DNA from 2 places in the Bacillus capparidis genome. Region 2 is predicted to be linked to the other one. Evidence: riboswitches for the same ligand, from Rfam matches in the RefSeq annotation. Region 2 holds a riboswitch; the other holds the start of a gene.
The links. A riboswitch is a leader RNA that binds a small molecule or an ion and turns the genes downstream of it on or off. The one in region 2 is predicted to bind cobalamin.
Positions count from the first base shown of each region.

Region 1 (16,634 bases), on a different contig from region 2:
TGGTTATTGTTTTTCTCATGATGTTGGCAGGGACTGTTCTAACCCTGGCAGGGATGGATTTTGCTGCTGAAATGCAAAAATATGGCGGCACGGTTGGTGATCAGAAGACCTTTGAGACGATAACCTGGATTATCGGCATTATCGGCATCATTTTTACTTTTTTAGGCTCAATATTTCTTGGAGCTCTGATCTTATGGGTATGTGCCAAAATTGCAGGCAGTAGTGTTAAATATAAACAAATGCTTTCTATGGCTTCGTTTACTTTATTTATTTCTAACATCGGAATGGTGATTCATGGATTGGTTGTATTTTTTACCGATGTTAATTCAACAATGGCCGTAACTTCTCTGAAAAGCATAATACCTGCAGAGGAGCCGGTGGCATCTATTCTCGCACCATTTGAAGTTTTCAGTATTTGGAGCTATATTCTTTTGGCTATCGGCTTTCAAAAAGTTGCGGGCCTATCGAAAAAAGCTTCTTGGACAATTACGATCATTATCTTTGCAATTATGCTTATAATCTCCTTTTTGGGAGGCGTATTTGCTTCGTTTTCACAATCATTTGAAGGGAACGTGTAAAATTGAAAAAACTATGGATAGGTATCGGAATTGTTGTAATTATTGCTATTTTTATTGGAGTAAATGTTTTCAGAACGGTCCAGACAAGCGGAACAAGCCGCGAAGTACAAGTGGTTTCCCTGGAAGAAAAAGAGATTTCTTCAACTGTGATGGTTCCCGGCACTCTTGGTTTCTCACAAGAACAAAATGTTTTTTATGAGGCGGATAAAGGAGAAGTTCAACAAATCCTCGTAAAAGAAGGCGATGCGGTAAAAAAAGGGACTCCGCTTCTTCGCTACACCAATGAGCAGCTTGAGCTCGAAAAGGAACAAAACGCGTTAACCATTGAATCGAAGGAGCTGCAGATTGATCAATTCGAGCAAAAAAGAGAAGATCTTGAGCAAAAAGAGAAGGACTTAACAAAACAGCTGGGGGAAAAGGAAGCTAAAAGTCAAATCGATCCCGAAAGAGAGCAGCTGGATATGGATGAAAAGCTGGCTGATTTGGAAATTAGGCAAAATATGATCCAAAAAGAAACGATAGAGAAGCAACTGGATGCACTTGTAGTGAAAAGCGAGGCAGACGGTACAGTCATCTCCGTGGATAAAGAAGCGGCTTCCAAAAAAACTGAAATTCAGGAGCCGATTATTCATATCGGAAATACGAAGAATCTAATCGTTGAAGGCGTTCTGTCAGAATACGATACGTTGAAAGTAAAAAAGGAGCAGCCAGTCAAATTAACCTCTGACGTCATCCAAGGTCAGGAATGGAAAGGAAAAGTCACAGCAGTGGGGCTCGTTCCTAACACTCAAGGTAATGAAGGAGGTGCCCAAGCTGGCGGAGAGCAAGCTGTCCAATATCCGCTTGAGGTTAAATTTGATGGAAAACTGCCAAATGCGAAAACCGGATTTAAATTTATTATGGAAATTGAAACAGATAAGCGGAAAGCGGCAACCCTTCCGGCTGAAGCGATTAAGAAAGATGGGGACCAAAGCTATGTGTTCATTGTTGAGGATGGAAAAGCGAAGCGAGTAGATATAAAAGTAGGAGAATCAGCTGATGAAAGCATTGAGATCATAGAAGGCCTGTCCGCAGACAACCAAGTCATATTATCCCCCGCCGCTGATTTGCAAAGCGGAACGGAAGTGAGCATCTGATGATCGAATTAAATCAAGTAATAAAGAGCTATTCGATTGGAAAAGAAACGATTGATATTTTAAAGGATATCAATATGCTTATTAAAAAAGGGGAATACGCGGCGATAATGGGACCATCTGGTTCCGGGAAATCAACCATTATGAATATTATCGGCTGCTTGGACAGACCGACGAAGGGCAGTTATAAATTGGAAGGCAACGATATATCCGCTTATAATGATAAGCAGCTTGCTGAAGTAAGAAATCAGTCGATCGGATTTGTCTTTCAGCAATTTCAGCTTTTGCCGAGACTAAACGCCAAAAAAAATGTTGAGCTGCCGATGATATACGGGGGGATTTCGAAAAAAGAACGAGAAGAGCGGGCTGAGAACGCACTTGAAAAAGTAGGGCTGAAGGATCGAATGAAACATATGCCCAATGAACTTTCTGGGGGGCAAAAGCAAAGAGTTGCTATTGCGAGAGCGATCGTGAATGAGCCTAAGCTGATTTTGGCGGATGAGCCTACCGGCGCCTTGGATACAAAAACGAGCTTTTCGATTATGGAGCAATTTACCGCATTGAACGAAGAGGGAACGACCATTATTCTCGTTACCCATGAGAAGGAAATCGCAGATTATACAAATCGAATCATTACGGTTCGGGACGGGGAGATAGTGGACAGCGACAAAGAGCAAAGGAGCGTGAAGGCATGAGCTTAGTGGAAAACCTGAGAATGGCTTTAAGCTCGCTGTTTGCTCACAAAATGCGCTCCATTCTCACGATGCTTGGTATTATTATCGGAGTTGGCTCAGTTATCGTCGTCGTGGCAATCGGACAGGGTGGCGAGCAAATGCTAAAACAGCAAATTTCTGGACCAGGCAATACGGTTGAGTTAATGTATCAGCCAAGTGAAGAAGAGCTTGCTTCTGATCCGAATGCGTATATGAATGCCAGTTTCACCGATGAAGATATCCGCAGGTTAAGGGAGCTTGATGGGGTCGAACAAATCGTAACGTCATCCAGCGAATCCATGTCTGTCAAATTCAAGGAAGAACAAATCGATGCAAATGTTACCGGCATTAATGAAGGATACATCGAAGTTAATTCTCTTGCCATTGCAGAAGGCCGGGAATTTTCCGAAGGAGACTTTCTATCTGGAAAGCGGGTCGGCATCATTTCGCAAACGATGGCAGAAGAGCTTTTCAAAGGAAAAGCACCAATCGGAGAAATTGTGTGGGCAAACGGACAGCCGGTTGAAATTATCGGAACTTTGGAGGAATCGACCGGACTTTTTGCATTTGGCATGAATGAAATTTACGTTCCTTTCCCTATGATGCGTGCTGCATATGGCACGAATGATTACAGCAGTGTTTCGCTTCAGGCAGCATCAACGGACGAGTTAAAGGATGTTGGAGATCGTGCGGCTCAGCTGATGAATGATGTTCATGACACAGAAGACTCATACTCCGTTTTTAATATGGAAGAGATTGCAGCGGGAATTGGTCAAATTACGTCCATTATGACCGCAATCATCGGCTCCATTGCGGGAATTTCATTAGTAGTCGGAGGAATCGGCGTCATGAATATTATGCTCGTCTCTGTAACAGAAAGAACGAGAGAAATCGGAATCAGAAAAGCAATGGGCGCCACACGGGGACAAATCTTGACCCAATTTTTGATTGAATCTGTCGTCCTTACACTATTCGGAGGCCTTATTGGAATCGGTCTGGGATACGGAGGAGCCTCACTTGTATCCTTATTTGCAGGATGGCCGTCCTTAATATCCTGGCAGGTTGTCGCCGGAGGGGTTCTGTTCAGTATGGTTATTGGTGTCATATTTGGTATACTTCCTGCCAATAAAGCAGCACGTTTGGATCCAATCGATTCACTTCGATACGAATAATTACGCAAGGGAAGCACTGAAGATTCAGTGCTTTCTTTTTTATGGGTGATTTTGGAATTGTATTGGGTAGGGGTTATTATGAAGGACAAAAAGGAGAAAAAGAGCCAGAGAAAAGTCCTTCAAGGGGACTATGAAGGACAAAAAAGAGAAAAAGAGCCAGAGAAAAGTCCTTCAAGGGGACTATGAAGGACAAAAAAGAGGAAAAAAGCCAGAGAAAAGTCCGTCATGCAGGTGATGAAGGACAAAAAGGAGAAAAAGAGCCAGAGAAAAGTCCGTCATGCAGGTGATTAAGGACAAAAAAGAGGAAAAAAGCCAGAGAAAAGTCCGTCATGCAGGTAATGAAGGACAAAAAGGAGAAAAAGAGCCAGAGAAAAGTCCGTCATGCAGGTGATGAAGGACAAAAAGGAGAAAAAGAGCCAGAGAAAAGTCCTTCATGTGGTTTCTGAAGGACAAAAAAGAGGAAAAGAGCCAGCAAAGGTTCTGAAGTAAAATGCGTTATGGTACATCTCAATGTCTTTGGACGTTTCATTTTTTGTAAATCGCTTTCAAAGACGATAATTTTATTTATTCGGTTTTGCAACTTTTACATCATCAAATCGTCTTTACTATGAGTCACATATAGATGGGAGATACATGTGATGAAGAAAAGGGAAAGCCCATTTGAAGTGATAGAGGATATTTACAATAAACACTATCAGTATCTTCTAAACTTTTTGTTAAGCTTCACATCGGATAAACAATTGGCTGAGGATATCATTCAAGAGGTATTTTCAAAAATGCTGCTGCAGCCTGAGAAAGTCCTGCTTATCAATAATTTTAAAAGTTTTTTAGTAAGGAGCGCAAAGAATCGGCTGATTGATCACTTTCGGAAGAAAAAACCCTCCTTGTTTAAAGACGACCAGGAAATTGAAAATTTGATGGTCGATCAGTACTCAACGAATCAATTTGTTGAATTCAGTGAAATTAATGAAATTCTTTTAAAGCTGCCTTCCAAGTACAGCTTTGTCATTATCGCAAGAGATTATCACGGGTACAGCTATCAAGAAATTTCTGACTTTCTCGATATTTCGTTAGTAAACGTAAAATCACGAATATTCAGAGCGAGAAAGCTTTTTTTGAAATACTATCATGAGGTGAATAAAGGTGGCTAGATTTGAAGATATTCATATTTTATGCCAGGAATTAATTCCGATTTATAACGAATTGGAAGAAGACGCAAAGCGGGTCATTGAAAAACATGCGGAGGAATGTGAAAGCTGCAAAGAGCAGCTGGAGTCTGTAGGGAATATTGAAATCACTCCAAAAGAAATGAATCATAATCAAGCCCCAATGAAGCGATTTAAGAAGCTTTTCTTATTTAAACGAGTGAATACATTACTCATGTTCTTTATACGAGTCATTGTCCTCGGGCTGATTGCGTTTGATTTCTCCCAGCACTTTTCTGCTGATGTTCCTTACGGGATTCAATTTGAAGGCCTTCGTGCAAGCCTGGTTTTATTTTATATCCCGCTCGCCTTTGTATTATTAATGTTTACGTGGTTTTTAAAGAATATGAAATTGTTATTGATGTCGTTGCTTGTCGATCTTTTGGTCATTTACTTTTTTGACGATCTGATCCGGTTAATTGTCTAATAAGGGGAGGGAGATCAAATATGAGAAAATGGTTATTTTTAAATTATACTTTGCTCGTAGTTTGTCTCTATTTATACTTTGCGACTGGTTTCGGAGCTGCATTATTCGGCATCGTTATTTTCCTGGTTTGGCCGGTCATTCACGGCGGGAAAACAATATTACATTTAATAAAGAAGCCCTCTCTCAAAAGAAAGGGCTCCTGAAAAACTTATTTTAGATCATTGACTTCCCAAGCGAAATCAGGAACCAATACATCGACATCTTGGTTTTTAACGAGTGATTTCGCATACTCTTTTGATACATCAGCGAAGAAAACTGATTTTTCCTTTTCAAGGTTGGCCAGCTGATCTTTATTTACTGTTCCAACTAAACTTGTAAAGCCAGAAAATTTAACGCCGCGACCTTTGGTAACGTTATCATATTGTGCTTTAGAAAATAGTTCTTTTTTGTCTGGAGTTCCGCCAATTGTTGTCCATTCACCTTTTTTGTCAGTAGATTTAATTTCATAGGAATCTACTGCAATATCGTATTTCTTTATTAACTTTTCAACTTCTTTAACAGATAACGATTTGTTGAAAGTTAACACGACTTCAATGTTTTCCTTATCGATTTGTTTAAGTAATTCTTTTTGCTGGTTTTTATACTTGCTGAAGTCTGCTTTCGATGCTACGTTTGGCTGCACGTATACATCTGCCGTTTTACTGTCCGCTTCTTTGACTTTCGCAATTTTCAAACCATTATTCGAGTAAAGGACGTCTTCTTTTGCAGATGGGGCTGATGCAACCGGACTTTTTTCCTTAACACTGTTTGCGGAATAAAGCCCGCTCCAACCTCTATTTGTGATTTTATCGTAGTGCCAAGCTTCCATTTCTCCGGCGATAGGATTATATAAGGATCTTTGAACAATAAAATCAAAGTTTCCGGAACTTGAAAGCCACCAAGAAGATTGAAATCCATACCCGGTGTATGCACTGATCGATTGTTTCCATCCATCAGCTTCGATATAGGCTTCTGCTTCTTCTGACCAGCCATTGCCGTTGTCGTCATCACGATCGTATCCAGGGTCCGGCAGGTTCGTCCAATACCAGCCAGTATGGCCGTTGTGATCCCTTGTATGGTTGATCTCAAATGTCAGATAGTACATAGAGTTATGGGAACTTGCAGCCGAGCTACTGAATTTTACATTTGTAAATGAACCGGTAATCTCGTTGTTCCATTTGAACCCGCTGGCAGACCATGTATAAGGAGACCAGCCGAACGAAGCTCCATTTGTATAATTAGTGTCTCTTGCATAACTCGTATTCGGAAATGCCAAGGTAGCGGCTAAACCGAGAGAAGCAGCCAACATCGCTAATTTTTTCTTTTTCACTTTCATTCCTCCTGCTTAATTTTTTTTGGTGAAGCTTTATTTCAGGTTTTTCGACTTTCTCCTCCTTCCTTTTCGTAAATTCGTTGATTGAAGATTACTTCATCTATTTCATATAAGAATTACAATTTCGTTTTTTTTAGGAAGTCTTTCAAGAGAGAATTTACGAATTCTTTTACGAGTAATAAAATGAAGGGTTACTCGAATACCTGTTAATTCAATTTGTCGAACCAAGTTTCCTTGAACACAACGAACTGTTTTTATTTACAGAAAAAATACATGATACAGAACTATATTAATGTTGACAACCTTTTTCATAGATGGAAAGGCATAATAAAAAATGGGTCTTTTTGACGAAAATTGAATGAAATAGGAGAACGGTTTTGTAAGAAAATATCCCAGTATGAAAGGGAAATAGAGGTTCTTTGCTTGCATTTCTTTTTGAATTGAATTAAATCCGTCATCTTTAGTTCTTATTAACTATTTTTATAAATTTTGGGAACAATCAGAAAGATTAAGATGCAATAATTTGGTGCATTTTCATTTATGGAAGAACCTATGGATGAATGAAGGGTCGCCAGAATAAGAGGAAGATCGCCGGAATAAGTGAAGGATCACCAGAATATGAAAAGGATCGCCAGAAAATGAGGAAGATCGCCGAAATATCGAAAAATTGTCGGAAAATCATTTCGGTTGCCGGAATATCAGAAAGATCACCGGAAAAAGAAGAATCACTGAAATCATGAAGAAGATCGCCTGATTTCTCCCATAAATCGCCGATGAAGCGATTCAATGTCATCTAACCTGTATCGGGCTACAAAAAAAGAGCCTGCACATGCTAGGCTCTTTGCTTTCAAACGAGTTAAGCTCTTTCTTCAAACAAACGGCTGATCTCGACGATGACTTGGACAGCTTTAATCATATTTTCTACAGAAATAAATTCAAATTTGCCGTGAAAGTTTTCTCCGCCGGTAAAGATGTTCGGAGTTGGGAGCCCCATATATGATAACTGGGATCCATCCGTTCCTCCCCTGATCGGAGAAACTTTTGGTTCGATATCAAGTTTCTTCATCGCATCGGAGGCAATATGAACGATTTCCTTGACGGGTTCAATTTTATCCTTCATGTTGTAGTACTGATCGTTTAGCTCCAGCCTAACGCTTTCTTCACCGTATGTTTGCTTTAGCTCCTCAGTGATTTGCTGAACCTTTGCTTTTCTCGCTAGAAATTGTTCTTTATCGTGATCTCGGATAATATAGGAAAGCTTTGTTTCTTCAACTGTTCCTTGAAATGAGATTAAATGGTAGAAGCCTTCGTAACCTTCCGTATGTTCAGGAGCCTCTTTAGGAGGGAGCTTTGCCTGAAATTCCACGGCGATTTTCATCGAATTGACCATTTTGTTTTTTGCCGTGCCGGGATGAACGCTGTTACCTTTAAAGGACAGCTTTGCTGAGGCAGCATTAAAGCTTTCGTATTCCAATTCGCCAAGCGGACCGCCATCAACGGTGTAAGCGTAGGAAGCATTAAATTTCTTTACATCGAACTTGTGCGGCCCTCTGCCTATTTCTTCATCTGGAGTAAAGGCGACTCTGATTTTTCCGTGCTTGATTTCCGGATGCTCAATCAAGTAGGCCATTGCCGTCATAATTTCAGCAATTCCGGCTTTGTTGTCAGCCCCAAGCAAAGTGGTTCCGTCTGTTGTAATCAGCGTGTGTCCTTTATACGAAGGAAGATTCGGAAACAGCTCTTTTGTCATTACAACATTTTCGTTTAAAACGATATCATTGCCATCGTAATTGTCTATCACTTGAGGATTGACGTTTTTACCGGTGAAGTCAGTCGCTGTATCGACGTGGGCTAAAAATCCGATGACAGGCACATCCTTATCCGTATTTGACGGTAAAGTAGCCATCACGTAGCCGTTTGCATCAATTGTTACCTCTTCCATTCCAATAGATTTTAGTTCTTTAACGAGCATATTGCCTAGTGTCAGCTGGCCGGGTGTGCTCGGGCAAGTAATATTATCTTCATTAGACTGGGTGTCTACTTTTACATATGTAGTAAATCGATTGATTATCTCTTTTTTCATAGGTTCATCTCCACTCTAGATACGAATACAACCATTTTATCACACCCTTTCTTTTTTTCAGAAGAAATAGACAATACATATAGGAAAATGGTAAGATGTCTGTATTAATTGAATATGATATGAGTGAAGGTATGCATTGTTTTGCATTGTATTTAAAAGGGAAGACTGGTGAAATTCCAGCACGGACCCGCCACTGTAAGTGAGGAGATATCTAGCAAGAGCCACTGTGAAAAACGGGAAGGCGCTAGACATTGTTAATTCACAAGTCAGGAGACCTGCCTTCAATTGAAAGCCAAATTTCCTACGGGTGTTAGGGAGGTGTAGTGACAATAGAATCAGTGTAAGCACTGTTTGCAATAAAGCACGCCCTTTTTTATGGGTGTTTTTTTGTGGTTATCCCGCATTAACGGGCAGTAAGAAATGGTGGGGGATTAACTGCCCGTAAAAGCTAGGGTTGGCTTCATCTAACAATCAGTGGGGGATGTAATGTACGAAGGTAATTACTCAGGCGTCCTGTTGCAACGCCTCCACTAGCATATCCTATGCGTCGAAACCCCCACCGATTAAAGATTCACTTTATATAGAAAAATTAGGGAGAAGAAGTAAATGAAAATAAATAAAATAATTGCTTTATGGCTGGCTGTCCTGGTTGCAGCGACATCATTTTTTACATACATACCTCAAGCATTTGCACAGGAAAACACAGCGACACTGGCCGTAATTGGAGATTCAGAAAAAGGAATTATCGTATGTCCGAAATCGATTGAAATTTCTGAAGGGGAAACAGCATACAGTCTACTCTCTAAGGAGCTTGGAGATAAAGTTGAGGTTTCCAAATTTGGATCTTTTGAATATGTTAGCGGAATTGATGGACTTCGTGAACTGGATCACGGCGAACAAAGCGGCTGGCTCTATGAAACGAACGGTGAATCACCAACGGTTGGAGCGAATCAGTACGAGGTAAAAGAAGGAGATGTCATTGCTTATCGTTATTCCCTTAATTGGGGAGAGGATCTAAAGGAGAAAACCCTTGAAGAAAGCATCAAAGCGCTTGGCGGATGTGAACAAGCCCAGCCAGATCCTTCTAATCCTGGTGAAGATCCGGTAGAACAGCCAACTGACCCTTCAGTTCCTGAGGACACAGAACAGCCGCCTACTTATCAAATCACAGGTGAGATCAAGCAAACCGTTGACCACATCTTAAAGAAGAAGGAATGGAGTGACTGGGAGCTATTTGCTGTGGCCAGGTCAGGCAACAAGATTCCTGATTCGGTTAAGAAAAAGCATATAGAAAAAACGACAGAATACGTAACGTCTAAAGATAAAAATGGAAGGTTGTTCGGCACAGATCTTGAGCGAGCGATTTTTACTGTACTTTCCCTCGAGCAAGATCCGACGAATTTTGCCGGGAAGAATTTGATTCGCATGCTTTATACAGATGAAAAGAATCGAATCGGTTCGATTAATACAGTCATTTATGGGTTGCTTGCTATCGACAGCAAAACCTATCAACTGCCAGAAAACGCAAAATGGACGCGGGAAAAGTTCATCGACAATATTTTAAATAAGCAGCATAATGATGGAGGATGGGCACTTTCAACCATTGATGCACAAAGCGAGCCGGATCTGACAGGAATGGCGATGACGGCGCTTGCTCCATACAAAGATAAAAATGAAAAAGTGAAAACGGCTCTTGCAAAAGCCGGAGATTTCTTAAGCAGCACGCAAACTGATAAAGGTGGATATGCTAGTCTCGGCCAGGAAAACAGCATCAGCGCAGCACAGGCATTAATCGGAATTGTACTTTCCGGTGATGATCCAACTAGCGAGAAGTACACAAAAAACGGTAACAATGTGATTGATGCCATTTTAAGCTATCGCACAGGAAACGGATTTAAATGGATAGATTCCGAAAACGGAGTAAATGATATGGCTACTGAACAGGTTTTGAATTCGCTCATTCAGTATCAATCCGTGCAGGATGGCAAAGGAAGCATCTATGTTTGGACGAAGGAACAAACTCCGTCAGAAACTAAGCCAACACCTGCTCCTGATAAGGATTCGGATCAAGAGCAGACTCCGAAACCAGAACAAGATCCGAAACCAGAACAAGATCCGAAACCAGAACAAGATCCGAAACCAGAGCCGGAGCAGCAGCCAACTGATAGCAGCCAGAAGCCGGCAGCCGATAATCAAAATAAATCTCAAGCACCTGCTGACGATTCGCAAAATAAAGAAAAAGCAGCGGATTCTACCGAAGGACACAAGCTGCCGAATACGTCACTTTATGGCTGGGATTTGGTTGTTTGGTTTGGTTCCGGACTACTGCTAGCTTTACTTGGATTTATTATCTATAGAAAAACATTACACGTATAATATGTACATACCGGATTGGGCGATATGGGTCTAATCCGGTATGCTATGAGAAAGGAGATTACTCAATGCAGAGATGGAAATTTGTTGTCGGTCTTTTGTTAGCAACAGCTTTTGCCATTTCAGGGTGCGGGCAGTCATCAAATGAACAACCATCCAACTCTCAAACGATTGCATCTCATAAATCTGAAGCAGCCGAGGAAAAATCCTCCGATCATGTAGAATCCGAACCCAAAGACGAAAAGACAAAGCCATCTGGCAATGACGATACACAGAATAAAACGGAGAAACAAAAACAGCCAGATCAAGCTGAAAAGAAAAATGATCCTGCACCTAACAAAAAAACTACTAATGATTCTCAGGAGCAGAAGAAAGCACCGGATGAAAATTCAGGTGAAACGAAAAAGCAGGAAAGCAAGGCAAGCGAGCAAAAAGAAAACAAATCAGATAAAACTAGCAAACCGGATTCTCCGCCAAAAGAAGAAGCAAAATCAACGCCATCGAAGCCTGCTGAAGAAAATAAAAAAACAGAAACGAAACCTCAAGCACCAAAGAAAGAGATAGATCAGGCCCAAATTATGATTCAAGGTGACAACGATATGGGAAGTATTCTCGGTGCAACCAATGTCGACTTGAAAAATGGCGATACGGTTTACGATGTCTTGTTTAAAATTACAAAAGAAAAACATATCCAGCTGGAAACGAGCGGATCCGGAGCAGGCCTCTACGTAAAAGGTATCAATAATTTATATGAGTTTGACCGTGGTGATCTGAGCGGCTGGGTATTTAAAGTGAATGGAAAAAAAGCAACGAAAAGTGCCGGCGAATTTGCCGTAAAAAAGGGTGACAGGATCGAATGGCTCTATTCCGAAAATATGGGGAAAGACGTTTGAGCCGAAGGAAAGCAGAATCGGAATTTTCGACCATGCATCCTTTGGTTCTTTTCGTTTATTATGTTTCGGTCATTATCCTGTCAATGGTTTTGCTGCATCCGACTTTTTTGCTTTGCTCCGTAATTCTCCTTATTTTGCTGAATGTAATGCACGGGATTGATCGGTCACTAAAAAAATTAATTGCGGGCTCGCTTATTCTTGCGTTTATAATTGCTGCAGCGAATCCATTATTATCTCACAGAGGCGCGACAATATTGTTTTATTTAAGAAATAATCCGATTACGCTTGAAGCCATCACGTATGGTTACACGTTAGGACTGTCTTTTTTGACGATTGCATTTGCATTTGCTTCTTATCATCACATTGTGACCAGCCACAAATTTCTCTATCTGTTTCAGAGAATATCTCCAAAAGCAGCCATCCTTATGATGATTACGATCCGTTTTGTGCCTTTGTTTTTTCAGCGTCTCAAGCAAATTACAATGGTGCAAAAAACAAAAGGAGTCGATGTCGCCGGGGGGTCTCTCCGTACTCGGGCGAAAAATGGGATGAAGCTTGTTACACTGCTACTCGTTTTTTCTTTGGAAGAGGCATTGCAGACAGCGGACAGCATGCAGGCGCGTGGATTTGGAGCAGCAAAAAGAACAACCTTCGAGCGATATCGTTTTACCATGAGGGATGGTTTGCTTATGTGCATGATTGGATTGGCATTATTAACCTGCCTGATTGGCTCTTTTTATGGATACGGCGTTCTTTCTATTTACCCGACAGTTGCCTCGCTCGGAATAAATGGGGTAGAAATCTTTATCCTAATCATATATCTTTTGCTTATTTCATTACCAATTCTCATCGAAGGAAGGGAGCGAGTTTGGTGGCGCATGCAGAAATCATAGACCTTTCATTTACTTACCCGGATGAGTCGGAAAAAGCATTGCGTTCTGTTTCCGTACGTCTTGAAGAAGGCGAGTTTGTCGTGGTTAGCGGACCGTCCGGCTGCGGCAAATCAACCCTTCTAAAGCATTTTAAACAAGAGGTGCTTCCTGTTGGCGATCGTGAGGGAAGCATTTTTTATCAAGGAATAGCGATTCATGAATTGGATAAAGTGACCTCTGCCCGTGAAATCGGGATGGTTTTTCAAAATCCGGAAAATCAGATCGTGATGGAAACAGTGATTCAAGAAATTGCTTTTTCGCTTGAAAACATCGGATTTCCTTCAGAAGACATAAAGAAAAAAATTGCTGAGCTTGTACGTTTTCTAGGGATTGAATATATGCTTCATCAGTCGGTACATACCTTGTCCGGCGGCCAAAAACAGCTCGTTAATTTAGCGTCGGTTCTCGCATTGCAGCCCAAGCTTTTGCTGTTGGATGAACCGACAGCCCAGTTAGACCCAGTGGCAGCAAAGGAATTTTTGGAGTTATTGAAACGAATTCATGAGGAGCTCGGCGTGACGATCGTTGTTGTCGAGCATTGTCTCGATGAGCTTCTTCCTTTGGCAGAACGGCTTATCTTTATGGAAAAAGGAACGATTCTTTACAACGATTCCCCCAGAAGTGTCATCGTTGATTTATGGAAAGATGCAGCGTATCGTTCCTACATCCCAGATATTCCAAGGCTATTTCTGGAAAGTGAAAGCAATACTGTTCCTTTTTCTGTGAAAGAAGGTATGAAACACATAAATGATCGTTTGCCGCTTCATGGTTCCACTGAAAAAAAGCAGCATCATGAGGGAAAGCCACTCATAAAAGGAACAGGCCTCACTTTTCGATATGAAAGGACGAGCGAAACGGTGCTCTCTCAACTTGATATAGCCGTTCACTCAGGGGACTGCATGGCTCTGGTTGGTGCGAACGGGTCGGGAAAGTCGACGCTTCTCACTATTCTTGCGGGGTTACATAAACCTAGAAAAGGGAAGGTTGTTTTTCAAAATCAGCGGATTGAAAAATGGACGCAGAAAAAAAGATATATGAAAATTGGTTACGTCAGCCAGCAGCCTGCTTATCATTTTACGTATGATGAGGTTGAACTGGAGCTGTATGAACGATGCCGGCAGTTCGCTGAACTAAACCCGAAGCCATTGGCTGATAAGCTAATGGACGATTTTCAATTAGGCCATATCAAACATCGTCATCCATTGGATATAAGCGAAGGGGAAAAACAGATTTTCGCCATCATTCTTGCTCTCCTTTCTCAGCCTGAACTGCTTTTGCTAGATGAACCGACAAAGGGGCTCGATCCAGAAAAGAAGGAACAGCTTGGTTGCCTATTTCAAAAGCTTCAGCATGAAGGAGCTGCCATCATGCTTGCCACGCATGATATCGAGTTTGCTGCAAAGTATGCGAATCGTTGTGCTATGCTGTTTGATGGTGAAATTGTGTCGGAAAACGATCCTGCTGGATTTTTTTCAAGTAATTATTTTTATACGACAGGCGTGAACAGACTTGTTCGTAAAAAACAACCCTATGCTTTAACGTGGGAGGACGTGAACATGTTATGTCAAAACGATCAAACATTGCGAATGTAGCGGCTGTCTCATTTTTTGTTTTGATGCTGGCAGGAATGACTTGGATGTCTGACAGACACTATATGTGGTTTAGCTTTCTAATGCTCGCAGCGGTCATGCTTCCGTTATATATTCGTTTTGAAAAACGGGCATTTACTTCCCGGGAAATTGTTTTGCTCGCCGTGCTCGCTGTCATTGCCGCAGTAAGTCGCATCCCCTTTACACCTTTACCTGGCGTGCAGCCCGTTTCATTTGTCATAATCATGACGGCAATCGTTTTTGGAAAAGAATCAGGCTTTATGGTTGGCGCTACAGCAGCCGTCGTATCGAATTTCTTTCTCGGGCAAGGCCCTTGGACCCCATGGCAAATGTTCGCATGGGGAATGGTTGGTTTTACAGCAGGACTATTAAAAGATACACGATTGATGAAAAAAATATGGGGACAGCTTATTTTTGGCTTCATTGCTGCATTTTTGTTTGGCTGGATTATGAATCTTTGGTTTGTGGTCGGATTCTTGAGTGAGCTGAATCTGGAATCTGTGATTGCCGCTTATGCAGCAAGCTTTCCTTTTGATTTTGCCCATGCCCTTTCCAATGTCTTTTTTATCGCCGTTATGGGAAAGCAGTGGAAGAAAATTTTGGAACGATTCAAACGGAAGTATGGCTTGCTTAAAGTGTCTTGATCCTTCCCTTTGTATCCGACAAAAAAGGAAGAGCGGTCTAATAACTACCAACATAATCAAGAAGATCTTTGTAAAAATTAATACCGACAGCGCAAAATCATGAAGGAAGTGATTGAAGTTGAATAATTTTCAATGGATCAATACTCTTTTAAATAGAGGAAATTCCAGAAAAAGAAACAATGGAATGATGCTGTGGGTGTCTGTGTTAGGATTAGTCAGTGCCGTATTTTTTGGCTTACGCGGCAGCCGTTCGGGTAATATGATGAGCCCTGTTCAAAATTTCTTTTCGAATCTAATGCAAAATAAAAATTTAATGCGAAAACCTGTTCCTGTGGCAAGTAAAACTGAGTTTTCAAACGAATTAACACCTAATAAAAAATAAATGAATTGTAATTACTTTTGCAGTGCTAGAAAACCTGGCACTGCTTTTTTAATGGACCATTTTAATAAATTCAGGAATGTCTTTTCTAAAAAAAGGAATAATACCTCAGAGGCAATATGGATACATTTTTTGCTAAAAGCTTTCTTAACGAAAATAGCGAAAATGGAGGAGGGTACATAATGAAACAGCCTATAGTAACTATCGTAGTTCCGTGCTACAACGAAGAGGAAGCTATAATACAAACATGCCGCCAGCTAAGTACTGAATTGAAATGCTTAATGGATGATAAATTCATCTCAGCTGAAAGTAAAATTTTGTTTGTCGATGATGGAAGCCAGGATCGTACGTGGTCACTGATTGTGATGGAAAGTGTAAAGAACAGCTATGTAACCGGCATAAAATTAATGAAAAATGCAGGACACCAAAAAGCTCTTTTAGCCGGACTGGAAAAAGCAAAAGGCAGCTCGGATTGTGTGATTTCAATAGATGCCGATCTTCAGGATGACGTGTCTGTTATTCGTGATTTTATCGAGAAATATAAAGAAGGGTACGAGATTGTCTACGGCGTCCGCCGCAGCCGCCAAACAGATACTTTTTTTAAGCGGACAACTGCTTTAGGCTATTATTCACTAATGAATAAGCTTGGGATTCAGTTAATTTATAATCATGCCGATTATCGTTTAATGAGCAAGCGTGCACTTGAAGAGCTCGGTCGCTATCGTGAAGCCAATCTGTTTTTGAGAGGAATTGTCCCTATGATCGGCCTGCGATCGACAAAGGTATTGTATGATCGAAAAGAGCGTGTGGCAGGAGAAACTAAATACCCTCTGAAAAAGATGCTGTCCTTTGCCTTTAAAGGGATTACATCATTTAGTGTGACACCGATCAGAAGTATCACATTGCTAGGAATTTTATTGTTTTTTTTAAGCGTTTCTGCAGGGATATACGCTTTGATTCAAAAACTTCTCGGGCACACAAACGTCGGCTGGACCTCTTTAATGATTTCGATTTGGTTTTTAGGCGGGTTGAATTTAATGGGGATTGGCATTATTGGCGAATATATCGGCACGATTTTTACGGAAGTGAAACGTCGCCCCCATTATGCGATAGACATTGA
Region 1 is NZ_JAFDST010000002.1:299,058-315,691, reverse strand. It holds gene yknW (YknW family membrane protein) at 1-578, shown strand, start outside; gene JOC74_RS08665 (efflux RND transporter periplasmic adaptor subunit) at 581-1,714, shown strand; gene JOC74_RS08660 (ABC transporter ATP-binding protein) at 1,714-2,406, shown strand; gene JOC74_RS08655 (ABC transporter permease) at 2,403-3,596, shown strand; gene JOC74_RS08650 (RNA polymerase sigma factor) at 4,235-4,747, shown strand; gene JOC74_RS08645 (zf-HC2 domain-containing protein) at 4,740-5,228, shown strand; gene JOC74_RS08640 (hypothetical protein) at 5,249-5,431, shown strand; gene JOC74_RS08635 (glycosyltransferase family protein) at 5,437-6,597, opposite strand; gene pepT (peptidase T) at 7,457-8,683, opposite strand; cobalamin riboswitch at 8,794-8,980, shown strand; gene JOC74_RS08625 (DUF4430 domain-containing protein) at 9,290-11,059, shown strand; gene JOC74_RS08620 (DUF4430 domain-containing protein) at 11,125-11,949, shown strand; gene JOC74_RS08615 (energy-coupling factor transporter transmembrane component T) at 11,982-12,842, shown strand; gene JOC74_RS08610 (ABC transporter ATP-binding protein) at 12,818-14,473, shown strand; gene JOC74_RS08605 (ECF transporter S component) at 14,443-15,135, shown strand; gene JOC74_RS08600 (hypothetical protein) at 15,254-15,517, shown strand; gene JOC74_RS08595 (glycosyltransferase family 2 protein) at 15,697-16,634, shown strand, end outside.
Region 1: another riboswitch for cobalamin. It lies ahead of JOC74_RS08625 (DUF4430 domain-containing protein); the one in region 2 lies ahead of metE (5-methyltetrahydropteroyltriglutamate--homocysteine S-methyltransferase).

Region 2 (16,634 bases):
TAAAGGCAAGCCTTCACGCAAGGCCGGCTCATCCACTTGAATAATTGTAATACCGGCTTTCTCGAGAGCTTCGACTTCCTTTTTCAATGCCCGTGCGATTTGGAAAGCAATTTCTTTTTTCGGCAAATCGTATCTCGGGAAAGACCAGTTAAGAATGGTTACAGGTCCCGTCAACATTCCTTTTACTTTTTTAGAAGTCAGGGATTGGGCATATACTGTTTCTTTTACAGTCATTTCTTCTGTGAAGGCAACGTCTCCATAGATAATCGGCGGACGCACACATCTTGAACCATATGATTGAACCCATGCATACTTGGTGAAAGCAAATCCTGAAAGCTTTTCTCCGAAGAATTCAACCATGTCTGTCCGTTCAAATTCTCCGTGAACGAGAACATCCAGCCCAATTTCCTCTTGGATGTCAATCCATCTTTTTATTTCTGCTTTTATAAAGCTCTCATACTCTTGATCGCTCCATTCTTTTTTCCGCCATTTCAATCTTGCTTTACGGACCTCAGTCGTCTGCGGAAAGCTGCCGATTGTCGTCGTTGGCAAGAGTGGAAGCTTCAGAGAGTTTTGCTGAAGGGTTAATCGCTCTTCGAACGGAAGCTCTCTATGGAAAAGTTCTTTCTGAGTTCCTTCTTCGCGATTTCCTGTTTCTGCGTATTGCCTTAAGATGTTTAAATCGTTCTGAGACTGTTTGATTTCCTCTTGGATCGAAGTTTTTCCTGAAATCAGTCCCTTTTTCAATAGGTTAAGCTCACTAAGCTTGTCTGTTGCAAAGGAGAGCCCGTTTAGCAGTTCCTCATCAAGATGCTCATCCGGATGCTTTTCCACCGGCAAGTGCAATAGGCTGGAGGAAGGCTGGATCCAAAACTCTGCAATGTCCAATTCTCCTGCTAATGATTGGATGAAATCAAGCCGTTCTTCGAGGTCTGCTTTCCAGATGCTGCGCCCGTCCAATATACCTGCTGCAAGCACTTTATCAACAGGGAATCCATGCGTTTTTAAAGAATCAAAATTCTTTCCTTTGTCGTGGACAAAATCAAGACCGATTCCATCAACAGGATACGTGATCAATTCTTTGTATTCATCAACTGAGTCGAAATAAGTTTGCAATAAAATTTTAACGCTTGTAAGCTCTGACTTAATTTGCTCATACAAGGATTTTACAGCTTGTACATCCGCATTGTCTGCTGCAACCAACGCCGGCTCATCAATTTGCACCCAAGTGACTCCTTCAGCTTCAAGTTCTTTTAAAAGCTGGATATAAAGAGGGAGTAGCTTGTTGTAAATTTGACCCTTTTCTTCATCGTTGTAGCCTTTTGCAAGCGTAACAAAGGAATAGATTCCAAGAACAACCGGCTTTGAATCGATTCCAAATTCCTCTTTGACTTTCCGATAGGCAGCAAGCGGCTTGTTTTCTGTAAGCTTATATTCAGTTTCCTCATCATATTCTGGAACGATATAATGATAATTGGTGTTAAACCATTTCGTCATTTCACAGGAAACGGCATCATCTGTGCCTCTGGCCATTGCAAAATAGAGGCTTAGCGGATCCGTAATATGACGGAACCGTTTTGGAATCCAATTGAACATTACTGCAGTATCCAGCACATGGTCATAAAAGGTAAAGTCTGAAACTGGGATCAAATCTAGTTCTTTTTGCTTGCCGATGTTGATTTTTAATCGAGTATCCATCTCCTGCAAAAAGTCGTTGACATCCTTATCCTTTCTCCAAAAAGCTTCTAAAGATTTTTTCCATTCCCTGTTTGCGCCAATGCGCGGGAATCCAAGATTGCTTGTTTTAATTGTCGTCACTTGCTTTCCTCCTAAATAAAAACACCCACAAATCGAGTTGGTCGATAAGTGGGTGTTTATAATATATAAACGTGTGCGGAAAATAAACGTATAAACCTAGCAAAGTTACGTCATTCGAACACCCTCCCATCGACCGTGAGTTTTTGGTGTGTCAGAATAGGCAGGTCTCCTGGCTTGTGAATCATCAATTTTTCCTAATCCTTCCCGTTTCATAAACAGTGGCACTTCTTTTGGAAAAATTTCTTCACTTACAGTGGCGGGACCGCGTTGGAATTTCACCAAACTTCCCTTTTAAAATCTAACAATTGTTAGATTACCTAGTTCTCCGGTATGAAATTTGACTTGATTATATCCTGCTAGGAGCATTTAGTCAAAAGAAATTTTAATAAGCCGATAGTATTTTTTCGTTACTCGCTTTTTCTGCAAGCACTTCAGGCGCTGTTAAGTAAAGGATTCCGTTTCCTACCAGCGTCTTCGGATATTCGTCTAAAGGTAAAGTGCGGCGAATTAATTGTCCATAAACCTCCGGCTCAGACAGATCACGGTCGAACAAGGATTCCTCCATTTGTTTAATGATTGCAAGAGAGCCGCTGGCGTGAGGTGCAGCCATTGAGGTTCCTGTAAGTTCACCGTATTTTTCACCAGGTAATGTAGAAATAATTTTTTCACCTGGAGCAACTAAATCGATTTCTTTATTTACATTGGAAAATTCCGAAGAATCTCGTGTCAATGTCACAGACCCTACAGCAATGACTTCATTGTAGGCTGCAGGATAAGAAAATTCTTCAGTAGCCGTATCTCCATCTCCCTCATTTCCCGCGGCGCAGACAACAAGGACCCCGTTTTGGACAGCGCGGGTAATGGCTTCGTGCAGCTCGGGCACATCCTCAGGACCGCCAAGTGACATGCTGATAATATCAACTTTCTGGTCGACTGCGTAATTTATGCCGTTTATGATCCATTCATATGCTCCGCTCCCGTTCTCGCCAGATAATACTTTAACGATAAGAAGACCGGCTTCAGGAGCAACTCCGGAGATTCCGCCATTTTTGTCATTTGCGGCAATCGTACCTGCAACGTGGGTTCCGTGCCCATTATAATCGTTCACCAATTCGGGGGCGCCTTCATCATCATCAGTGAAATTTTTCGTTCCGATGATCTGATCCTTTAAATCGGGATGGGTAATATCACAGCCTGTATCGAGCACAGCGACTTTAATATCTTTTCCCTTAAAGCCTTTAGCCCAAATTTCCGGAGCTTTAATGAGACGGATACCTTCTGGAGTTTCATTTGCTTCCGGAAGTGCTTTGTTCATCACATAGGGCACTAAACGCATGACTTTTTGCATTGTGAAGCCTCCTTTTGGTAATTGGGAATTTGATTATGACCCTAATCGTTTGGCAGAGCTTCGTTGAATAAACCTGAGGGAGAGAGTGGGATAGTGATAATTATAAAGTAGGAGAACCAGTAAAAAAAGGTCATATCTTCCTAATTGTCTGAATTTTGAGTTGGATTATTATAAAGGATTCTTGCTGATAGATTGCTCAAAATTTACGCTAGATTCTTTTTATCCGCTGTCTTGTTGTGTTACTTTTATATAGGAGGTGTGAGTGAGGCGTGTCTTCATGTAAGCTAGCCGCATTCGTTACAGCAAGACATAACTAGCAGAAAATGGAGATCAGTTCTTACACCATGCGAAAAAAACGTGAGAAGAATCTCCTGTGACAGGAGGTATTCTATGGTTAACAATATGACACTCAATGAATTAATCGTAAAAATTGTCCTTGTTTTGAGGGATAGCAAAAGAAAAGAGTTTCGGGCCATTATCGATGAGCTTCAGCCATATGATGTTGCCAGTTTGTTTAAGGAGCTGCCTGAAAAACATCGCGCCAGATTTCTCTCCTTTCTAAACATTGATGATATTACAAATATGATTGGTGAATTGGAACATGAATTTCAAATCGCTGCTTTGAAAAAAGTGGGACGAGAAAAAACGGTTCATATTATGAATAAAATGGATAACGACGATCTTGCCAGTCTCTTTGAAGAAATGGACAGCGAGCTGAAATATCAATTTTTATCCAATTTGGAAAAAGAAGAGCTTCAAGCAGTTCAGCAATTAATGAACTATCCACCTGAAACGGCTGGAAGAATCATGACGAACCGGTTTGTATGGATTCCTGAGCATTATTCCGTCAAGGATGCGGTCGATAAGCTGAAAAGCCTTGCTGAAATTGCTGAATCCATCAACTATCTTTACGTAATTAATGACAAAAAGCAGCTGGTTGGCGTTTTATCCTACAGAGATTTGATCTTAGGGGATCCAGAGGAAAAAGTAAAAGATTTAATGTTTACCCGGGTGATAGCTACTGAGGCTCTTCAGGATCAGGAAGAGGTAGCTAGGCTGATAGAACGTTACAACTTTTTGGCAATACCCGTAGTTGAAGAGAATCATGTTTTAGTAGGAATTGTTACAGTCGATGACATAATAGATGTCGTGATTCAAGAAGCAGATGAGGATTATGAAAAATTTGCAGCTTCCGGGAAAGCAATAGATTTTGATACGAAAGCTTACATTGCAGCTTATCGCCGGCTTCCCTGGCTGATCCTGTTATTATTTATCGGCCTTATTTCAGGAAGCATATTGAATTTTTTTGAAAGTACCTTGCAGCAGGTAGTCGCACTGACTTTTTTTATGCCGATGATCGCAGGCATGACAGGCAATACAGGGACGCAATCATTGGCGGTTGTGATCCGCGGTCTTTCAAAGGAAGACTTAAATAAAAAAGTGATAAGCAAGCTTATTTTCCGTGAGTTAAAAGTCGGATTAATGATCGGGGCAGTTTGCGCCCTTTTAATTACTGGAATTGCAGTTATCTGGCAGGGGGAACTATTGCTGGGCTTTGTCGTTGGTTTATCTCTTCTGCTTACGCTAATAATCGGGACAATGGCAGGTACAATTGTGCCCATTGTATTGCAGTATATGAATGTAGATCCCGCGATTGCTTCAGGACCGCTAATAACTACGTTAAATGATATCCTTTCCCTGCTCATCTATTTTGGAATTGCGACAGCTTTTATTACGAAACTCATGTGAAAGAGCAGCTTTAGAAAAGCTGCTCTTTCAGAAATGAAAACGTTTTATCATTCTATTGAAAAAGAGATAAGGCGCGGGATATCATAGTAATAGATCCCAGCCGCGAGGGGAGAGAGTAATGAAATATTTTTATGTTTTTATTTTTCTATCGTTATTGCTTATCACAGGCTGCCAGAACGAGGACGAAGGCAGAGACAGCCGGCTTGTTGCAGTAGAAGAAATGCTAATGGCGATTCTGAATGAAGACGTATCAACAATGAAGAAGCTTTATGTTGAAGGATCTTCTCCAGATCCCGAAGAAATCATTAACGGAAAGAAAGCATGGGGAATAGAAGGACTTGCATTTGAAGATTTCAAAATATCAGAAGCCGGCATCCATATGTTTAAAGCAAGCTATAATGAGAATACTGAAGCTGTTGCGTTTCGGGTTAAAACGATGGATGACGGCCGTATCATGATCGATTTTATCGGACATGTGAAACCTTTATAAATCGTTGATAATTAGCGGTTTCTATATTTAAAGTGCGCATTTAATTGGCCCTCCAGCATCTTATTTCTTAACTGGTTATCGCCTTTTAACGCTTGCTCTCTTCTTCGCATATCTTTCAGAATTTCTGCAGTTTGAACCCCATCTTCTCTTTTGTTGGCAATTTCCATAAGCTTTTCGACATCGGAAAAGGAATATTTTCTCGTGCCTCGTGTTGAACGTTGAGGAGATATGAGCTTTCTTTCCTCATAATATCTGATTTGCCGTACGGATAATCCCGTCAGCTCACTGACAATTCCTATGGATATTACTTTTTTTTCTTTATATGATTTATCTTCAATGGTCATATTTCCACCCCTGTGATGTCTTTTTTATCATTATAAAGAAAAGTTTGATAAAAAACCTGACACTTGTAAGAAAATCTAACACAAATAATAAAAAATTCGGAAGATTACATTACATAAGAGGTGATTTTAAACACGACTCTGTATATCCTTTATTATATATATTTTTTAGGAGGTTGAACAGTGGAAGAGGAAAAAGCTATTAAACTCGCTAAAGAAATAATTGCTTTGGATTTGAAGCGTGATGAAATGCTGGAGGCGTTTATGGCACTCACAGGAAACAAAGGACCTTCGTTGCTGCGGGCTGTCCAGAATGACTTATACCGCAAGTCATCATGACCTCTTAAATTTCTTAATAAAACCAATGATAAAGATTTACGTTTGATTCATCTTTTTATAACAATAAACGGTTATTCTAATATTAAACGTTAGAAAGGAGTATTGAGGGAACCATGAGTCACCAATTAAAAATGGCTTTGGAGGATCAAAGAAATTATTATTCTCAAAAGCTCCTCGCGATCGGAGTTTATAATAAAGAGGTATTAAATCGAATGACCGTTTCTGAATTAAAAGATGAATATAACTATTTTTATCATAAAATCACATATAAAAAACCAAAGTTCCCACAGTAAAGAGTTTCTTCTCATGAGATGGGGACTCTTTTTTTGTGAAAAATAAAAAAGGGTTTTTAAAAAAATTACCGAATACAGTATAAAAAGCATTTAATTTTTGTTAAAGTTAAATGTAAGGGTTTACAAAAAATAAAATAAGAGGTAGATGAATGATGAGACTAACCTTTACTGACCAAGAAATTGAAAAATCAATGGCGTTGTATAAGGTATTTGCGAAAGCGTTTAAAAGTGTTTCCGAGCACAGTATCAGGGATAGTAAAGAGCACGGGTTTAATCCTACGGAATTTGCCGTTCTGGAGCTGTTGTATACGAGAGGTCCCCAGAAGCTGCAGCAAATTGGGTCCAGGCTGCTATTGGTGAGCGGAAACGTGACGTACGTCATTGATAAGCTTGAAAGAAATGGTTTTATCGTTAGGGAACAGGATCAAAAAGACAAAAGATCCGTATATGCAAACTTAACAGAAAAAGGAAGGACCTATCTTGATGAAATTTACCCGATTCATTCCTTAAGAATTGCCCGCGCTTTTTCCGGGCTGACACAGGAGGAACAGGAGCAATTGATCATTTTGCTGAAAAAAGCAGGAATTCACAGCCAGCATCTTTTGTTCAGATAAAGCGCTTACAAGATTAATGTGTGTTACGAACGGTTCAAATGCTCTAATACAACGGCAATTGGTTGATCCTGAGGCTGCTGTCTCATCTGTCCGAAAGGGCAGCCTTTATTTTTCAGGCGGATTATCGTCTTTTCCATCGTAAAATCCTTCGGGGATAGCTTTGAATTTACTTCGTCCCAATACAGCGGGAGAGCGACCGTACCATCTTCATTACCTCTCGGGGAATAAGGGGCAATGATCGTTTTCCCGTATGCATGCTGCAAATAATCTAAATACAATAGATTCTGCCGATTTTTAATTAATCTTTCAGTAGTGAATAAATGCGGAAAGGATGCTATGCAATAATCTGCCGTAAACGCTGTAAACTTTCTTGTTTCCTCATACGAAAACGAATCCTTAGATATGGGGATGTAAAGCTGAAGTCCCTTGTTTCCAGATAGCTTCGGAAACGAATGAATTCCGAGAGAAAGTAGAAAACGGTTCAGTTCAATCGCGCATTCGATAGCCAATTCAAAATCGTTTGCAGACGGAGGATCCAAGTCAAATACGATTTCAACAGGATTGTTCGTATCAATGGTTTGAAAGGGCACGTGAAATTCCAAAGCAAGCTGATTTCCAAGCCAAAGAAGCGAAGAATAATCCTGGCAAAGAATATAGTCATGTGAATTAGAAGGAGCCGTGTGTATAAAATCCGGTGTATATTCAGGTTTGTTTTTCTGATAAAAAGATTCGCCAGCTGGTCCGTGCGGATAACGAATAACCGTTAACGCCCGGTCCTTTAAAAAAGGCAAGAAAACGTCACTGATCTGCATAAGATAGGTTAAATAGTCCGACTTATTTAGTGATTTTTTCGGGAAAATCGGTTTATCCAAATTTGTAAATTTTACAGAAGGATGCAACGATTTTGTTGATAGAATCAACTGTTGTATTGTACATTCCTCATAGCTTTTTTTCAGCTGAAATGAAAGGAAGGATGGCTCACGCAATACGCCGTTCGTATAGGACAAATACTTTACAGTCAAGCAAATGGATGGATGAATCATATAAGTTCCTGACCCTGTGAGAGTGCCGTTTTGTTTCATGATCGTCAATATTGCATTACGTTCATCTGCAGACAATCCATGATATAGCTGCGCAACTGTTAGAGAGTTTCCGTGATCATCTATGACAGCTACGTCTATATAATGATTAGCGGGATTGTAACTTTTGATAAAAACATCAGCTGTCTTATAGTTTTTTATTTTCATCCAGTCGGTCGTTTTGCCTTTTTTCCACTCACTGTTTTTCTTTTTAGCAACAATGCCTTCTCCATCATTCAATATGACGTGGTCCCATATCAGCTCTTTATTTTCAAAGGGAGGAATTAATTGAATCGCTTTTTTGTCATCAATTGATGGCTCTACAGGAAGCTTATGTTGCTTTCCCCATTCCTTCAGCTTTTGTTTCCTCATTTTCAGCGGCGAAGAAGAAAGGTCTTCTTCTCCTAGACGTAAAAGATCGAACGCCAAAAAAACGACTGGACGTCGGTCAGCTGCGGAATTTATCATTTCGGAATTTTTCATTCTTCCACGTTGCTGAACATATTCAAAATTGGATTTATTGGGATTTTCCAAAGCTGTAATTTCGCCATCAAGCATAACTGGAAGCGAATCGTCAAACGAATTGATGATCTCTGACGCAAACAAGAGAAGCTCAGGGAAGTATAGATCTAATGATCGCCCGTTCCTGCTTGTCAGGGATATTTTTTCTCGAGAAAGATAGAACAAGGCGCGAAATCCATCATATTTCACTTCATATTGCCAGCTCTCCCCGGTTGGGACAGTATCTATCAAAGTAGGCTGCATTGTAATCATAAGTTTTACTGTGCTCCGGTAGCTTTTTTTCGAGTCGTTTTTTGTTTTTTCTTTTCGGCATTTTGATGAAGAGGTACAGGTTTTTTCGGTCTTGTTGAACCTGTTTTTGTACGCTCTATGCTGGCTTGCAAGGCACTGACCAAGTCAACTACATCTTCCTTCGGAGTGGCAGTAGGCGAGACTGGATCTTCTTTTTGCAGTTTTTCTTTGATTTTTTCCAAAAACGCTACACGATACGTGTCCTCATATTGTTCAGGGTCAAATGGAATCGTCAATTCATCAATTAACTTAATGGCCGTTTGAAGCTCTTTTTCATTGATCTCAATATTTTCGGGTACGGCAGGGACGTGGTCTGCTTGCCTGATTTCATCAGGATAATGAATGGTTTCCATTAAAAGAGAATTTTCCAACACTCTTAATATTGCGAGTTGTTTTTTGGAACGTATGGTAATATGGGCTACTCCGATTTTTCCCGTTTTCCGTAGCGCTTCACGCAGAAGGCTGTATGCTTTAGCTCCGTTTTCACCCGGCCCCATGTAATAGGATCGATTGAAATAGATCGGATCAATTTCTTCTAATTTGACAAAATCAACAATTTCTACCGCTTTTTCTTCATTTTTTTCTTTTAACTCAGCGAGCTCATCTTCTGAAAAAATCGCATATTTTCCTTTGACGTATTCATACCCTTTTGTAATTTCTTTCGGAGAGACCTCTTGATTGCAATTTGTACAGACTTTTTCGTATTTAATAGGGGCACGACATGCAGTATGAAGAGTTCTGAGCTTTATATCCTTATCTTCCGTTGCTGAAAAGAGTTTTATCGGAATGTTTACTAAACCGAAGCTGATCGATCCTTTCCACATCGTATGCATGATTTTTCCTCCTCCTTTTTTTATAGTTTTTTTTAAGAGTACTGATTTCATGAGTAGAAAGTTTTGGTTCAAAAAAACGTTGACAACCTGATCAAATCATAATAAGATTAGTCTATAAAAGAATACTTCTTTCTCCAAAGGGGAGTAGCGTCCGGAAGTTTTTTCGGAAACAAAGTCGTCAATTCATGAAATTTAATTTCATCGGCTTTGTTGACATGATTTTCTAACCATGTTTAGCAAGACCTTTGCCTAATAATGGCAGAGGTCTTTTTCATTTTCTGCCATTATTAGGAAATGGAAGAAGAAAAAACTAAGGAGGAAGAAACAGTTGGATGTATCATTATTATTAGAATACGGTTGGGTACTGCTGGTGCTTATTGCATTGGAAGGGATTTTGGCTGCTGATAATGCCCTTGTCATGGCAGTAATGGTTAAGCACTTGCCTGATGAACAGCGGAAAAAAGCTCTATTTTATGGTTTAGCAGGTGCATTAATTCTTCGATTTGGAGCTTTGTTTGCAATTTCTTTCCTAGTGAATGTTTGGCAGGTACAAGCAATTGGAGCGATTTATCTCATGTATATCGCTGTCAATCATGTGCTGAGAAAATTTGTATTCAAAAAAGATGAGCACGAAATGAAAACGAAGCAAAGCGGCTTTTGGGCAACTGTTTTAAAAGTCGAATTGGCGGACATTGCTTTTGCTGTTGACAGCATACTTGCAGCAGTCGCGCTTGCCGTAACACTTCCGGCAACAAATTTACCAGAAATTGGCGGTATGGACGGCGGACAATTTGCTGTTATTCTTGCCGGCGGATTAATCGGGGTTGTTATTATGAGGTTTGCTGCCACAATGTTTGTCAATCTGTTGAAGAGTCGTCCAAGCTTAGAAACAGCGGCGTTTTTAATCGTCGGATGGGTAGGCGTAAAGCTTGCTTTGTTTACACTGGGTCATGAGGACATTCACGTGATATCTCATGAATTTATCCATGGCGGCCTGTTTAATCTCATTTTCTGGATCGTTCTGGCTGGAATTGCAGTGGGCGGATGGTTTCTCTCTAAGCCGAATCAGATAGAATCAGAAGATAAAATAAGAAAAATGAATCAAGGCTAAGCAAAAGGTCTCCTTATTGGAGCCTTTTTTTTGTAAGTGAAACAACATTTCAGTTTGTTAACAGATGTATTACAAATTCACACTATGAACCCCCTTATAACCGCGCACTTCCACGTATTTTTCTAATAGATATAAAATAGCGGGTTGTTACAATCCGTCTAAAACATTGATTTTCACTTTTCTTCCTTTGCGAATCCCTGTTAAATTAGCTATTATTAATGGGTGAACAGGGAGGAACTGAGGTGAAACCAGTGTTTAGCCTTTTATTAAGGACAAGCAAAAAACAAACGTTAGAGGAGTCAATCAACATTATCCAAAAGGGAGACCTTGAGCTTAGAAATGATTTGATTCATCAGTATAAGCCATTTGTGGCTAAAACTGTTTCTTCCGTTTGTAAACGATATATAGACGAAAAAGATGATGAATTTAGCATAGGCTTAATTGCCTTTAATGAAGCGATAGAAAAATATTCCTCTGAAAAAGGGAATTCTCTGCTGGCATTTGCAGAATTGATTATTAAACGAAAAGTGATTGATTATATTCGAAAAGAAGCAAAAAATGCACAAAACATCTATATGGACTTGCAAGAGGGAGATGATTTGGAATCTTCCCAAAGCAAAGTAGAGGCAAGCCTTTCTATTGATGAATATCATCGTTTAAGTGAACAAGAGTCACGAAAAGAAGAAATTCTGCATTTTACGAAAGAACTTAATGAATATGGGCTGACCTTTAAAGAACTGATTAAACAGTCGCCTAAACATGCCGATGCACGTCAGAATGCGATTAAAGTAGCTGTTATTTTAAATGAAAATGAAGATTTAAAAGCCATACTTACAGAAAAAAAACAACTGCCTGTCAAACAGCTTGAAAAGCTTGTTGAAGTTAGCAGAAAAACAATCGAACGAAACAGAAAATATATCATTGCCATGTTTATTATTTTATCTGGAAACTATGTATACCTGAGAGAGTATTTAAAAGGGGTGCTTCATTCATGAAAAAAGGAATCGTTGTTGAAAAATCGGGAGGAATTGTCACGTTGCTTACCCCTGACGGACAATTTTTAAAAACTAAACAGCATGAAAGTATTTGTGAAATTGGCGAGGAAATCACATTTATGCCGGAAACAAGGGTAGATAGAAGGCGTGCCGGCTTTTTTGATTTGCTCCGGCTTCGCCCTGTTCAGTCAGGCGTTATTTCAATAGCGGCCATTGTGTTGTTTGTTTTTACAATTTTACCGATGTTCGCTGATAATAAGGCGTATGCTTATATGACGATTGATATTAACCCCAGCTTTGAGTTGACGTTGGACAGTAAATGTCAAGTGCTGTCAATCAGTGCGTTAAATGCCGAAGGTGAAAACTTATTAAATGGGATGAATGATTGGAGAAAAAAGGACGTAAGAAAAGTGGTAGACGAGATTATTGCGAACAGCTCCAAATCCCATTATCTTGTAAAAAATCAAGAAATTCTTATTTCAACAGTTTTTGAAAATGATACACAGAATACATATCAAACAGATGTAAACAACCGAATAGATGAAATTTCAACGAACTACAGAAAAAAAGACTATAAGATGAGAACCCTGAAATCTGATTTAGATACTAGAAAAAAAGCGAAAGAACAAGGCGTTTCTACAGGGAAATACCTTGAAGGCGAAGAGCAATCAAAGGTCCTTGAAAAAGAACCGGATTCAAAAAGCGACGATAACCTTTCGAATGATTCTGAAGAAAAGGAATCCTCGAAAACTCCAGGAATAGACACAGATAAAGAAACTTCAGAGCAGGAAGATCGCAACGAAAACATCCCAAATGACGCCGAAAAAGACCAAACTTCCGACAATGTACCAGCTGAAGACGAAACTGAGAAATCAGAAGATGGGAATCCAGAAAATGTACCTGAAAAACCATCAGACAAAGATCAGCAAAATGATGAAGAGGAAAACGAGAGCTGGTCAGGCGAAAAAGATGACAATGAAAACGAAACTAATAAAAACGATGAAAAAGATGATAATGAAGACAAAACTAATAAAAACGATAATAAAGATGAAATTCACAAAAATGAGAAAGAAGACAGAAAGAACGATTTACATGATCGTAAAAATGAACATGAAGAAAATAAGGACGAGAGTTATTATTCGAAAAAAAAGTGGAAGGATAATGACGAATTTTTTCTATCCAAATATGACAAAAAGAGAGAGAGAAGAGAGGAGAGAGAAGAGAGCGATAAGAGAAATAAACAGCACTCTGAAAAAAAACCGCCGAGAAATCCCGGCGATTAATCTATGGTTATTTTGTATTTCCATTTAATTGAGCTTGTGCTTGTTGAACCAAACGTTTGGTGATTTCTCCCCCGACAGATCCATTGGCCCGTGACACAGTGTCTGACCCCAATTGAACTCCGAATTCTTCTGCGATTTCAAATTTATATTGATCAAGAATTTGTTCGGCTGCCGGAACAAGTAATTTATTTCTTCGTGCCATGTTTTTTTACCCCCCTTTATATAAAAATTGCTGCATGTATAGTGTTGGCTGCCTCCTAATTTTTATGCTGGCAATTGTTGAGGGATATAAAACTTTGCATTCAAAAAAACCGGACATATGCCCGTAATTTGAACGCTTACTTTTTTACATTGGCCGATCAGAAAGTGCATGCTGGACAATGGATTGGGCGGATACCTGCAAATGAAAGCATAGAATCGAAAGAACAGTAGCAGCTGTTAATTCCTTCACCATTTCCCAGTCTTCATTGTTTAGATGTGGAAATAAACCAGCAAGCTGCTCTGCTTCTTTTTTTAGTATAATCGTGATTTCGTTATCTTTCAGTGAATAATTTTTTTCTTCAGACAGCATAATGGATAAAAGCCGGGCGCAGCCCTCGTAAAAATCGATAGGGCTGACGACATCGTCAGACCGGTCATCAATGTTGTTAAAAAGCAGCTTTAAAATGTTTCTGATCGTGTCAAAGTCATAAATGGACTTTAAGTCTCGTACAATTAAAAGAATCACCACTTGATCGACAGAATATTTTTTGCCGAGCTCTGGATGGCCGATTAAATCTTTTATATCTCGTTTAATCCAATTTTGAATGGCTGAAGGCTTTAAGGATGTCAGCTCACATAAATTTCCTAATTCAACAATTTCATTTGTTGAAAAGCCGTAATCCTTTTTTTGTTTTCGTTTTTCATACCTCATCAAAAAAAGAGGGACGACTGTGTCGTGCTTGCTTCTTTCTGACTTACTGATTATTTCTAAAGGTTTCTCATCGATTTCGCCCTTTAGCGAATGTAATAGCTTAACCATTTCCATTCGGTTTAAGTTGTGGAGTTTCATAACTCACCTCTGTATCAGCTTTCTTCGTTGATTTTTGGGATAAAGCTTGTCTTTATAAGTGATATTTCTTGCAATTTTAAATGATTCTTATATAATTTTCTATATAAGTTCATTTGATCTTATTATAACATGGAGGGTAAAAATGGGAAAAAGAATCTTTTTCTTTTTGTTGTCTAATATACTTGTTATCACAACGATTGGCATTGTGTTGACAATTGTAAGTTCCGCAACAGGAGTCAATGGATACTTCACAGCAGGCGGCGGCATCAACCTTGTCTATCTGCTTGTGTTTAGTGCGATCGTCGGCTTTACGGGATCGTTTATATCCTTGGCAATGTCTCGCTGGATGGCGAAAATGATGATGGGTGTACGGGTACTCAACCCGGCAAAACAATCGCTGTCGCTTGAAGAAGAACGCTTGGTTGAGCGGGTGCACAGGCTTGCTCGCGCGGCGGGCATTACTAAAATGCCTGAAGTAGGTATTTATCAGTCACCTGAGGTTAACGCCTTTGCAACCGGCCCTTCGAAAAACAAATCGTTAGTAGCCGTTTCTGCAGGTCTTCTAAATGAAATGGACGATGATGCGGTCGAAGGGGTTCTGGCTCATGAGGTAGCACATATTGCCAACGGCGACATGGTTACGATGACCCTTCTGCAAGGGCTGGTCAATACGTTTGTCGTCTTCTTCGCCAGAGTTGCTGCTTGGATCGCTTCAAGATTCGTAAGGGAAGATCTAGCTCCAATTGTTCATTTTATTGCAGTGATCATCTTCCAAATTGTCTTTTCAATTTTAGGAAGCCTTGTTGTTTTTGCTTACTCTCGCCATCGCGAATTTCATGCGGACAGAGGAGGAGCCGATTTGGCAGGCAAAGACAAAATGATTCATGCACTTCGTTCTTTGCAACACTACTCATCCCGTGTAAGAGAAGAAGAGCAAGCATCTGTGGCGACTTTAAAAATCAATGGCAGGAGAAAATCATCCATTTTCTCAACTCACCCTGATCTGAACGAACGAATCAGCCGGCTGGAAGCAAAATAATAAGTGTTCATGGGATGTACAGTGAAGAGAGCGTTTAATATTTAGCTTTCGTACACTCATCCGAGCTGATCGTTGGATGAACTAATTTGTGATAAAGTAACTATGGGAGCATCTCTTGCCGAAGAGATGCTTCTTTTTGCGTACTGGAATAGTTAATCAAGTGAATTAGACTTTTAAAACGACAAGATTTTCTATATACTGTAGTTTGTATTTAATTCCAAAGTGAGGACTCTCATGAAAATAAAGTTGCAAAAAATCCTGAAGATATTAACACCTTTTCAATTAATCGCCCTTTATTATGTTCTGGCTATTACGATTTCAGTCGTTTTACTCAGTTTGCCTGTTGCACATAAGGGAGGCGTTCAATGGTCATTTGTTGACGGACTGTTTACTGCGGTAAGTGCGGTAAGTGTGACCGGCTTAACAGTAGTAAATACAGCCGAAACCTTTAGCACAGCGGGGTACTTTATTTTAGCCCTAGTGCTGCAGTTGGGCGGAATTGGTATTATGACGCTAGGTACCTTAGTCTGGATCATAGTCGGAAAGCGAATTGGCCTGAAAGAACGAATGCTTATTATGGCCGAGCATAATCAATCCCATTTATCTGGGATCGTAAAATTGATAAAACAGGTATTAATGCTCATCCTATTAATTGAATTTATTGGCGGCCTGATCCTTAGTCTTTATTTTTTGACCTACTATGATGCGAAGGAGGCTTTTTTACACGGCTTCTTCGCGAGTATTAGTGCAACTACCAATGGAGGATTTGATATTACCGGTGACTCGATGGTTCCTTTTAAAGATGACTATTTTGTCCAGTTGATTACCATGATTTTGATTATTTTGGGTGCCATTGGTTTTCCTGTTTTAGTTGAAGTGAAGAATTTTTTGTTTTCAAGGAATCAAAGAACTCGCTTTAGCCTTTTTTCGAAGTTGACAACCATTACGTTTTTTTTCTTAGTTACCGGCGGCGCAATGGGGATATTTGCCTTGGAAGCACGATTCTCATTTTCAGGAATGTCATGGCATGAAATCCTTTTTTATTCGTTATTTCAATCCGTTGCAACGAGGAGCGGAGGGCTTACGACGATTGATATCAGCCAATTTTCGGAACAAACACTGCTATTTATCTGTGCCTTAATGTTTGTCGGTGCATCTCCCAGTTCTGTTGGAGGCGGTATAAGGACAACGACGTTTGCTCTTAATTTGCTGGCGTTGTTTCATTTTGCAAGAGGGAACAAATCTGTTAAAATTTTCAAACGGGAGCTTTATCAGGAAGACCTGTTAAAATCGTTAGTCGTTACAATGATGGCGATACTGCTCGTTTTTGCTTCTACACTTCTTTTGACAATTACAGAGAAGCATTCATTCGTCGCCGTTCTATTTGAAGTATGCTCAGCCTTTGGTACAACTGGTTTATCAATCGGAATTACGCCTG
Region 2 is NZ_JAFDST010000001.1:235,042-251,675, forward strand. It holds gene metE (5-methyltetrahydropteroyltriglutamate--homocysteine S-methyltransferase) at 1-1,818, opposite strand, end outside; cobalamin riboswitch at 1,961-2,154, opposite strand; gene isp (serine protease Isp) at 2,201-3,166, opposite strand; gene mgtE (magnesium transporter) at 3,557-4,915, shown strand; gene JOC74_RS01210 (hypothetical protein) at 5,034-5,405, shown strand; gene JOC74_RS01215 (MerR family transcriptional regulator) at 5,417-5,749, opposite strand; gene ykzB (protein YkzB) at 5,930-6,085, shown strand; gene JOC74_RS01225 (Fur-regulated basic protein FbpA) at 6,199-6,378, shown strand; gene JOC74_RS01230 (MarR family winged helix-turn-helix transcriptional regulator) at 6,528-6,992, shown strand; gene JOC74_RS01235 (DNA ligase D) at 7,016-8,836, opposite strand; gene ku (non-homologous end joining protein Ku) at 8,851-9,717, opposite strand; gene JOC74_RS01245 (MeeY/MeeF family manganese export membrane protein) at 10,046-10,828, shown strand; gene sigI (RNA polymerase sigma factor SigI) at 11,071-11,823, shown strand; gene JOC74_RS01255 (anti-sigma factor domain-containing protein) at 11,820-13,106, shown strand; gene JOC74_RS01260 (alpha/beta-type small acid-soluble spore protein) at 13,114-13,308, opposite strand; gene JOC74_RS01265 (DUF1836 domain-containing protein) at 13,453-14,157, opposite strand; gene htpX (protease HtpX) at 14,300-15,196, shown strand; gene JOC74_RS01275 (TrkH family potassium uptake protein) at 15,431-16,634, shown strand, end outside.